2 regions of the Comamonas sp. F1-6 genome follow, and region 1 is predicted to be linked to the other one. Evidence: predicted binding sites of a transcription regulator. Region 1 holds the regulator's gene; the other holds the start of a gene.
What was found. Region 1 encodes HrcA, which represses chaperone genes, less so after heat shock. Its sites were predicted from a motif close to TTAGCACTCNNNNNNNNNGAGTGCTAA; they were not measured.
Positions count from the first base shown of each region.

Region 2: the regulator HrcA is predicted to act here: its motif matches at 3,530-3,556, upstream of groES (co-chaperone GroES).

Region 1 covers NZ_JBCPWN010000001.1:60,820-65,999, forward strand. The annotation lists gene recN (DNA repair protein RecN) at 1-1,388, opposite strand, end outside; gene AAIL66_RS00305 (NAD kinase) at 1,391-2,290, opposite strand; gene hrcA (heat-inducible transcriptional repressor HrcA) at 2,320-3,327, shown strand; tRNA gene AAIL66_RS00315 (tRNA-Ile) at 3,380-3,456, shown strand; tRNA gene AAIL66_RS00320 (tRNA-Arg) at 3,573-3,649, shown strand; gene AAIL66_RS00325 (CHASE2 domain-containing protein) at 3,703-5,180, opposite strand, start outside.
Region 2 covers NZ_JBCPWN010000010.1:49,685-54,864, forward strand. The annotation lists gene AAIL66_RS12290 (porin) at 89-1,258, shown strand; gene groL (chaperonin GroEL) at 1,418-3,061, opposite strand; gene groES (co-chaperone GroES) at 3,155-3,445, opposite strand; gene AAIL66_RS12305 (chemotaxis protein CheW) at 3,692-5,180, shown strand, end outside.

The sequences.
Region 1 (5,180 bases):
ACGGCTCCGCCCACGCCGGAGTCCACCTCGTCAAAAATCAGGGTCCCGGCCTGGCCCAGTTCGCTGGTGGTCACGGCAATGGCCAGCGAGATGCGCGACAACTCGCCGCCCGATGCCACCTTGGCAACGGGTTTGGGCGTGGCGCCGGTATGGCCTGCAACCAGAAAAGTGATGCTGTCCGTGCCCGCGGGACTGGCGGCATCGGCATGTTCGAGCTGCACTTCGAAACGGCCGCCCTTCATGCCCAGGCTTTGCATGGACTGGGTGATGGCGCGTGACAGGCGTGGTGCAGCCAGGGTGCGCTGCTGCGAGATTTTGCGCGCCTCGGCCTGATACCTGAGGTGGGCGGCTTGCTCTTTGGCGCGCAGCCCCTCCACATCGACGGCAGCATCCAGCTGGTGCAGCTCCTGTTTCCAGCCTTCGAGCAGGGTGGGCAAGTCCTCGGGTGTGCGCTTGTAGCGGCGCGCCAGTTGCATCCACAGCGACAGGCGTTCATCGAGATCGGCCAGCAGCTCGGGATCCAGATCGGCGCGGCGCAGATAGGCCTGCAGCGAGTGACGGGCATCGTGCAACTGGGCCACACAGGAGCCCAGTACGTCGGCAATGCTCTGAAACTCAGGCTCAAGATGCTCCTGGTCCTGCAGCAGGTGGTGGGCCCTGCCCAATGGGGTGGCCGCTCCCGCATCGTCATCCTCCAGCAGTTGCAGACAGGACTGGGCCGAGTCCATCAAGGTCTGCGCGTGTGACAGACGTGTGTGCTGGGCATTGAGCTCATCCCACTCTTCGGCGCGCGGCGACAGCTTGTCCAGCTCGGAAATCTGCCATTGCAGGCGCTCCCGTTCGCGTTGCAGATTGTCCTGGGCCGATAGCGCCTGCTCCAGTGCCTGATGGTTCTGGCGCCAGTCCAGCCAAAGCGATTTGAGCTGGGCCGTTTCAATGCCGCCGTAGGTATCCAGCATGGCGCGTGCTGCATCCGGGCGAGTCAGGCTTTGCCAGGCATGCTGGCCGTGAATGTCGATCAGCTGATCGCCCAGATGGCGCAGCTGCGTGGCTGTTGCGGGAGAGCCGTTGATCCAGGCGCGGCTGCGGCCCAGACTGTCGATGACGCGGCGCAGCAGCAAATCCTGCTCCTGCGCAAAACCCGACTCTTCCAGCCATTCATGAAGATGGGGTGGGCAATCGAACTCTGCGCAAATATCGGCCTGAGGGCAGCCTTCGCGCACCACCTGTGCATCGGCTCGTGCGCCCAGAACCAGTTGCAGAGCGTCGAGCATGATGGATTTGCCGGCCCCGGTTTCGCCGGTAAGCACCGTGAAGCCGGTCTGCCAGTCCAGATCGAGTGACTGGACGATCACAAAGTCCCGCAGGACGATGCGCTTCAAGGCCATGGTCAGACGCCTCCCTCGTTCCAGCCCAGTTTTTTGCGCAGGGTGTCGAAGTAATTCCAGCCCTTGGGGTGCAGAAAGTGCACGCTGTGATCGGCGCGCGTCACCAGGATGCGGTCACCATGCTGCAGCGATTTCAGTGACTGCATGTCAAAGTTCGCGCTGGCGTCGCCTCGGCCGCCCACCACCTCGATAGTCACTTCCTGAGCGTCGGAGAGCACGATGGGGCGGTTGGAGAGGTTGTGCGGCGCGATGGGCACCATCACCCAGGCAGGAATCGAGGGGTGCAGCATGGGGCCGCCGGCCGAGAGCGCATAGGCGGTGGAGCCCGTGGGGGTGGCCACGATCAAGCCGTCCGCGCGCTGGTTGGAGACAAAGCTGCCGCCGACCTCGATGCGCAGCTCCACCATGCCCGAGGTCGAGCCACGGTTGACCACCACATCATTCATGGCTTGGGCTTCAAACACGCACTGGCCGTCGCGCATGACGCGAGCATTCATCAGGGTGCGTTCGTCTTCCTCGTACTCGCCCTGCAGTATGGGCGTGATGGAGGCTTCGAATTCATCCAGGGCGATATCGGTGACAAACCCCAGGCGGCCCTGGTTGATGCCGACCAGCGGCGTGCCATAGCGCGCCAGATGGCGGCACACGCCCAGCATGGTGCCGTCGCCGCCCACCACCAGGCCGAGGTCGCAATGCCTGCCCAGACCGTCAACGTCCATGCTCGGGTAATCGGGCAGGCCCGCATAGATGGCGGACTGGGTATCCAGAATCACCTCACAACCCAGGCTGCGCACGTAACCGGCAATCTGTTGCAGCGCTTCGCTGGCTGCATCGGACGGAACGCCTGCTGCGGGTGTGTGGTACTTGCCGATCAGGGCAATATGGTGGAACGTGGATGTCATCTGGGAAATTACATCATTAAAATGAAATCATGCTCGACGAACGTGCCAAGTTATTGCTCAAAGCGCTGATCGAGCGTTACATCGCTGACGGTCAACCAGTCGGCTCGCGCACTCTTTCACGTGCATCCGGGCTTGAATTGTCGCCTGCCACCATACGCAATGTGATGGCCGACCTGGAAGAGATGGGTCTGATCATCAGTCCTCACACATCGGCAGGCCGCGTGCCGACAGCCAGGGGATATCGCCTGTTTGTCGACACCATGCTGACTGTGGACCGCTGCGATCTTGTAACGCCCGGCCTGATGCCTGAACAGCCGCAGAAGGTGATTGCCAATGCGGCCAATCTGCTGTCCAACCTCTCCCAGTTCGTGGGTGTGGTCATGGTGCCGCGTCGAAGCTCCGTCTTCAAGCATATCGAGTTCGTGCGCTTGTCGGAGCGGCGCTTTCTGGTCATCATCGTCTCACCCGAAGGCGATGTGCAAAACCGCGTGATCTTCACGGATGTGGATTACGAGTCCTCGCAACTGATAGAAGCCTCGAATTTCCTCAATCACCATTACGCCGGTTTGACAATGGAGGAGGTGCGCACGCGGCTGCAGACCGAGGTGGAGCAATTGCGGGGCCAGGTTGCCAGCCTCATGCAGGCAGCGGTGAATGTAGGCACTGAGGTCATGAGCAACCATGATCGCGAGGATGTGGTGATCGCCGGCGAGCGCAATCTGCTGTCCGTGAGCGATTTTTCCAGCGATATGGGCAATCTGCGCCGCGCTTTCGACCTGTTCGAGCAGAAAACGCAAATCCTTAGGTTGCTGGACTTCTCCAATCAGGCTGATGGCGTGCGCATTTACATCGGCGGCGAGAGCCAGACCGTGCCGTTTGAAGATTTGTCTGTAGTGAGTGCTCCCTATGAACTCGACGGCAAGGTGGTCGGCACCTTGGGGGTGATCGGCCCCACGCGCATGCACTACGACAAGATGATCCAGATTGTCGATATCACATCCAAACTGGTGAGCAATGCTCTGAGTCACAAGCGTTAGGCCCTACAATGGCGAAGTTTTTCTGGTGGCAGCCACGGCTGTTGTCAGTGTTGGGGCGTTAGCTCAGTTGGTTAGAGCAGAGGACTCATAATCCTTTGGTCGTCGGTTCAAGTCCGCCACGCCCTACCAAACTGCATGAAAGCCTGCCGTCTTCATCGATGGCAGGCTTTTTCTTTGCATGAACGCGAAAAAGTTGTCGATTTGGTTCGAGAGCCGTTTTTGCACTGCTAGAATACAACCCTGTTGCGGCTGTAGCTCAGCTGGATAGAGTACTTGGCTACGAACCAAGGGGTCGTGGGTTCGATTCCTGCCAGCCGCACCACAAAACGTCAAGCCTCAGAACTGAAAAGTTCTGAGGCTTTTTCGTTTCTGGGCTCAGGCTTTGGGTATCAGCAAGGTGAAGCTGCTGCCTTGGCCCAGCTGGCTGCTTATCTGCAGGCTGCCGCCATGACGCTGTGCCACGGTGCGCGTGAAGGCCAGGCCCAGGCCCACGCCATCCATGCGCTGGTGTTGCTGCAGGCGCTCGAAGGGCTGGCTGAGTCTGGCCAGCGATGCCTCGTCCATGCCGGAGCCGTGATCGCGCACGGCGATGCCCCATTGGCTGTCTTGCTCGACAACGGCGATTTCCACTTGGGCACCGCCATCCCCAGTCTGTGGCTTGCCGTATTTGATGGCATTGCTCAACAGGTTGATGACGGCGCGGTGCAGCAGGCCGGGGTCGCCATGCACGCAGGCTTCGGCATCCGGCAGCTCGAACACCAGTTGCATGTTCTGCTGCTGGGCAAGGGTCCAGCAATCCGAGACGGCCTGATCCGCCAGCAGGCCCAGGTCCAGGACTTCGCTGCGGTATTGCTGCTGCTGGGCTCTGGCCAGATGCACAAAATCGTCTGCCAGCTGAAGAGACGACTGGGCATAGCCCTCAATGCGGTCAAACAGTGCATCTTGCGAATCGATGCGCTTGCCTGTGCGCTGCATCTCCAGCAAGGTGATGATGGAGCCTATCGGTGCACGGATATCGTGGGAGATGAACTGCATGGCTTGGTCGCGCTGGGCCTGTGCGCTGCGCAGGTCGCTGATATCGACCAGGGTGATGAGCCAGCCCGAGGTGGGCGGTGCCTCGAAGCTCTGGCTCAGCAGCATCAGATGGCGGCCCTGGGTGTCGCGCCCTTCGCTCTGGCGTGACAGAGTAGCTTGCTGCAATGCGCTGTGCGTGAGCAGTGGCGTGCTGCTGGCAGCGCGGCCGCCGTCGCTGCTGGCGCTGTTCAGGCCGTGGAGCAGGGCGACCAGATCGTCACCTTGCTGGAGTTTGTGCTCCAGGCTCTCGATATAGCGGTGCGCGGCCGTGTTGGCAAGCAGCAGCAGCCCTTCGCGGTCGCAGACAAAAGTGGCCGAGGGCAGCTGGCGCAGGCTTTCGCTGACGAAGTGATGCAATGCGCGCAGCTGGCGCGAGGCTTGCTCCACAGCGTCGATCCGCTGATCGAGTGCGTCGCTCTTGAGCGAGGGGGCGGGCAGGCCCTGGCCTTGCAGATCGCGCAGCTCCAGCGCCAGAAAGCGTGTGGCGGCGCGCAGGCGCAGCCAGCTCCAGAGCGGGTAGGCAAGCGACAGGCCCAGCAGTGCCGCCGCGGGGGCGGTCTGCACATGACCCCAACGCGGCGCCAAACCGGCTATCGACAGACTGAGCAAGGCCAGCAGGATGCTGGAAATCAGCCCGCCAGAAGGGCCGAGCCAGGCCAGAGCCAGCAGGCCCAGCAGCACGGGCAGCACATTGAGGCTGCGGTTGAGCGTGGCAGTGGCTGGCTCCAGATGTGTGTCCTCAAGGATGCCATTGAGCACATGGCCCAGCATCTCCACAT
Region 2 (5,180 bases), on a different contig from region 1:
TGCCAATGCTCGCGCGGTTGAGGAAAGCATTTCTAGAATGAATTTTCCACCAACTGTTTGCGAATTGAATTAAGAGAGAGGCAACACAATGACATCTTCATTTGTGAAAAAAACATTGGCTTTGGCTGTGCTGGGTTCGCTGGGGACGATTGCTTATGCACAAAGCAGCGTGCAACTGTATGGCATTGTGGATGCAGCGATTCGTCACACGACTAATGAGGGTCCGAATAAAAGTGGTCTGACCAAAATGATCGGTGGCGGCATGTCGGAGAGCCGCTGGGGTATCAATATCAAGGAAGATCTGGGTGGAGGCTTGTCGGCTATTGCCAATCTGGAAAATCGTTTCTGGACGGATTCGGGCACGCCCAGCACCGCTCAACCTTACTTTGCGCAGTCCTGGGTGGGCTTGCGCAGCACCAGTTTTGGTCAGGTGACCATGGGGCGCCAATACAACGTGCTGTTTGATCTGGTGACCTCTACCTATGCATCGTTCCCATATTCGCCTTATATGGATGCCTACAAGCCTGAAATCGGCATGTCTCTGGGCGCGCGTGCAAACAATATGCTGAAGTACGTTGCCGAGTTCGGGCCGGTTCGTGCGGGGCTGCAGTATTCTTTTGACGAAGGAAATACCTTTGCCAAGAAGGGCGGCAGTATTGATATGACGCCAGGTGGTCTGGCATTGAAAACCGCAGGCGGCTATCTGCGCTATTCTGCCAATGGCATTTCTGTGGGTGGTGCTTTCCAGCGCTCCACCTTGCCGGCCGGCACCGATGTGGATGCCTGGACACTGGGCGGCTCCTATCGCACCGGGCCTCTGTATCTGATGGCTGGTTACGGCCAGAACAAGGTCAAGGATAGTCTCGGTGCTGCGGGGGCTGGTGCCATTTTTGACGCCGGCCTGCTCAATGCATATTGGACAGGCTCTTCCAATGGTGGCTTTATCGCGGGTAATGCGCCCGGAAATTTTGCCAACAAGCGTGAGATGTTCAAGGTCGGTTTTGGCTACCAGGTCACGCCGCAGCTCAATGCAGGTCTGCATTACTACCATGCCAAGCAATCGGGATCGGCGACTGGCGCCTTCAATGGCAAGGCCGACTTTATCGTTGCCGTGGCTGACTATGCCTTCTCCAAGCGTACCGATGCCTATTTCGCGGTGGATCACACCAAGACCAAAGGCGGTGCGGGCGTGATGCTTGATGCCAATGGCGCGAAAAAGCGTACCGGTATCACCATCGGTCTGCGTCATCGTTTCTAAGGCGAATCTCTGGATACAAAAGCCAGCCCGATATCGGCTGGCTTTTTTGTGCTCAGAGCAGCTCGTGAAGCTCGGTGTAAAAGAAAAAGGCCGCAAATGCGGCCTTTTTTGTTGTGGGCAAACCAGGTGGAGCAAACCACCCGGTCAGCAGCAGAGCAATTACATGCCCATGCCGCCCATGCCGCCCATGCCGCCCATATCGGGCATGGCAGGAGCTGCGTCAGCCTTGGGGGCTTCGGCGATCATGCACTCGGTGGTCAGCAGCAGGGAAGCCACGGAAGCGGCGTTCTGCAGAGCAGTGCGAGTCACCTTGGTGGGATCCAGGATACCCATTTCCAGCATGTCGCCGTAGGTGTCGTTGGCAGCGTTGAAGCCGTAGTTGCCGGAACCGTTCAGCACGGCGTTCACGACCACCGAGGGCTCGCCACCGGCGTTGGCCACGATTTCGCGCAGAGGTGCTTCAATGGCCTTCAGAACCAGCTTGATGCCGGCGTCTTGTTCGGCATTGCCGGTAGCCAGGGCGCCAACGGCTTGCTTGGCGCGCAGCAGGGCCACGCCACCGCCGGCCACGATGCCTTCTTCCACAGCAGCGCGGGTTGCGTGCAGGGCGTCTTCCACGCGGGCCTTCTTTTCCTTCATTTCGACTTCGGTGGCAGCGCCAACCTTGATCACGGCAACACCGCCGGCCAGCTTGGCCACGCGCTCTTGCAGCTTTTCACGGTCGTAGTCGGAAGTGGCTTCTTCGATCTGGATGCGGATTTGCTTCACGCGGGCTTCGATTTCGTCAGCAGCGCCAGCACCGTCGATGATGGTGGTGTTTTCCTTGCCGATTTCGACGCGAGCAGCCTGGCCCAGATCTTCCAGAGTCACCTTGTCCAGCGACAGGCCCACTTCTTCAGCGATGACCTTGCCGCCAGTCAGGATGGCGATGTCTTCCAGCATGGCCTTGCGACGGTCGCCGAAGCCGGGAGCCTTCACAGCCACAACCTTCAGGATGCCGCGGATGGTGTTCACCACCAGAGTCGCCAGGGCTTCGCCTTCGACGTCTTCGGCAATGATCAGCAGAGGACGGCCGGCCTTGGCCACAGCTTCCAGCGTGGGCAGCAGGTCGCGGATGTTGCTGATCTTCTTGTCGAACAGCAGCACGAAGGGGTTGTCCAGAATCGCGGCTTGCTTTTCGGGGTTGTTGATGAAGTAGGGCGACAGGTAGCCGCGGTCGAATTGCATGCCTTCGACGACATCCAGTTCGTTGGCCAGGCTCTTGCCTTCTTCAACGGTGATCACGCCTTCCTTGCCGACCTTGTCCATGGCTTGAGCGATGATTTCGCCCACGTCGGAGTCGGAGTTGGCGGAGATCGTGCCCACTTGAGCGATTTCCTTGGAAGTGGTGGTGGCCTTGGATTGCTTCTTCAGCTCTTCCACCAGGGCGGCGACAGCCTTGTCGATGCCGCGCTTCAGGTCCATGGGATTCAGGCCGGCGGCCACGTACTTGGAGCCTTCGCGCACAATGGCTTGGGCCAGCACGGTAGCGGTGGTCGTGCCGTCACCAGCGATGTCGTTGGTCTTGGAGGCCACTTCCTTCACGAGCTGGGCGCCCATGTTCTGCAGCTTGTCCTTGAGTTCGATTTCCTTGGCCACGGACACGCCGTCCTTGGTCACGGTGGGGGCGCCGAAGGAGCGCTCCAGCACCACGTTGCGGCCCTTGGGGCCCAGGGTAACCTTGACTGCGTTAGCCAGAATGTTCACGCCTTCAACCATGCGTGCACGTGCTTCACCGCCGAAAACTACGTCTTTTGCTGCCATTTTTGGCTCCTAAAGAATGGGGTTCAATTGGGCTGCCAGCGCTTGTCAATCAGTCGCCGACAGCCATGAATAGGGGGAGGTGTTCGGGAAGGATTACTTCTCGACGACTGCGAACAGGTCGTCTTCCTTCATGACCAGCAGCTCGTCGCCGTGGATCTTCACGGTTTGGCCAGAGTACTTGCCGAACAGAACGCGGTCGCCGACCTTCACGTTCAGAGCGATCAGCTCGCCCTTGTCATTGCGCTTGCCGGGACCCACAGCCAGCACTTCGCCCTGGTCAGGCTTCTCGGTGGCAGCATCAGGGAGCACGATGCCCGAGGCTGTCTTGGTTTCGTTTTCGAGGCGCTTGACGATCACGCGATCGTGCAGGGGACGCAGGTTCATACCAACTCCTAAATACATCAACAAAGTTGAAACAAGACTTGCCAGCCATCCTGGCCGACATTCGGAATATCTAGGGTCAAGCTGTTAGCACTCAACCCCATTGAGTGCTAATAATAAGGCAATTTCTCGCGCTTTCAAGACCTCTCCCCAGCCGTTCGCAGGACAAATCTGCGAGGAAACAGGGTTTGTTCTTAGTCATGTGTAACGTGTTTTTACAAATAGGCCTGGCTTTTGCTCTGGCAGAACATGCCTCTAGAAACCATGACTGCCCCGGCGCAGCGCGCCCAGGATCTGCTGCAGACAGACGTCTTCATTCCTCATATGCGCCAGGTCGGGCGCTGCGAGAGTTCGCTCAGGGAGCTGAATCTGATGTGGCGGCTCATAGAGTCCTCAGCCAAGATGAATTGCCCTCAGGAAGCGCAGGCCTTGTTGCCCATGATGGCCGCCACGCGTGGCGGCTTCGAGCGGCTGGAGCAGGAGCTGGTGCAGTCCATGGTGATGCAGGCGGTGACGGGGGTGACGGCGGGGCTGGCCAGTCAGGCACAGCATCTGATCGATACCCTGGTGCGCAATCTCTACGAGCGCACGGCCGACGTGGGGTTTCTGGCGACCGACGCCATGCTGTGCCAGTTCATGGCCGCAGCGGATGGCGACGAGGCGGCCATCACCCAGCGTCTGCGTGCCTACCGAAGCAAGTACACGGTCTACGCGGACATTCTGCTGCTGGATGCCGAAGGCCGGGTGCGAACGAGTGCGCGCGAGAGGAGTCAGGCCGCAGATCAGCCATGCCGGGATACATTGATTGCCCGCGCTCTGCAAAGCCCGGGCTTTGTGCAGAGTTTCGGTGCCACCGACCTGCTGCCAGGGCACGGCAGCGCGTTGATCTATGCGCATCGCATGCTGCACGCCGGCAACCGCCAGCCTATTGGCGTGCTGTGCCTGTGTTTTGACTTTGATGGCGAGATGCAAGGCATCTGGAGCGGCCGAGACCGGACAGACGGTAGCGGCGCGCCCGAAGCTCAGACCAGCATCGCCCTGTTGCTCGATGATCGGGGACTGGTGCTGGCCAGCAGCGATCCGCACTGGATTGGTGTGGGTGCGAACGTGCGGCCTCACCGTGATGGTGCGGATTCGCTGTATGTACATGGAGGACGCACCTATCTGGTGCAATCGGCGGCCTCGGCAGGCTATCAAGGCTATATGGGCCCCCAGGGCTGGCGGGCGCAGATCATGACGCCGCTGGAGCTGGCCTTCGGTCTTCAATCGCAAGCAGGTCTGGATGGGCTGGATGCCGCGGTGGCCCAGGGCCTGCTGGCACATGCACATCGCTTCTGCCCCCCCCTGCATGCCATACGCAGCGCAGCGGACACCATACGTCGTGTGGTCTGGAACGGCCGCGTCATGACAGCAGGCAAGCAGATGGACAACACGCGGCTGCAGGCCGTGCTGGAGCAGATTGGCGAGACGGGGGCGCGGACCAACGAGGTCTTCTCCCAGTCCATCGATGCGCTCTACGGCACGGTGCTCAACACCGCACTGAGAGACAACAGCCTGTTGACCAGTCTGCTGGTGGATCTGCTCGATCGCAATCTCTATGAGCGTGCCAACGACTGCCGCTGGTGGGCCTTGACGCCGCAGCTGTCCGAATTGCTCGAGGACCTGGCCTTGGGCGAGACGGCCCCGGATCAGGTGAGCGAGGCCTGTGCGCTGCTCACCGCCATTCACGACCTGTATA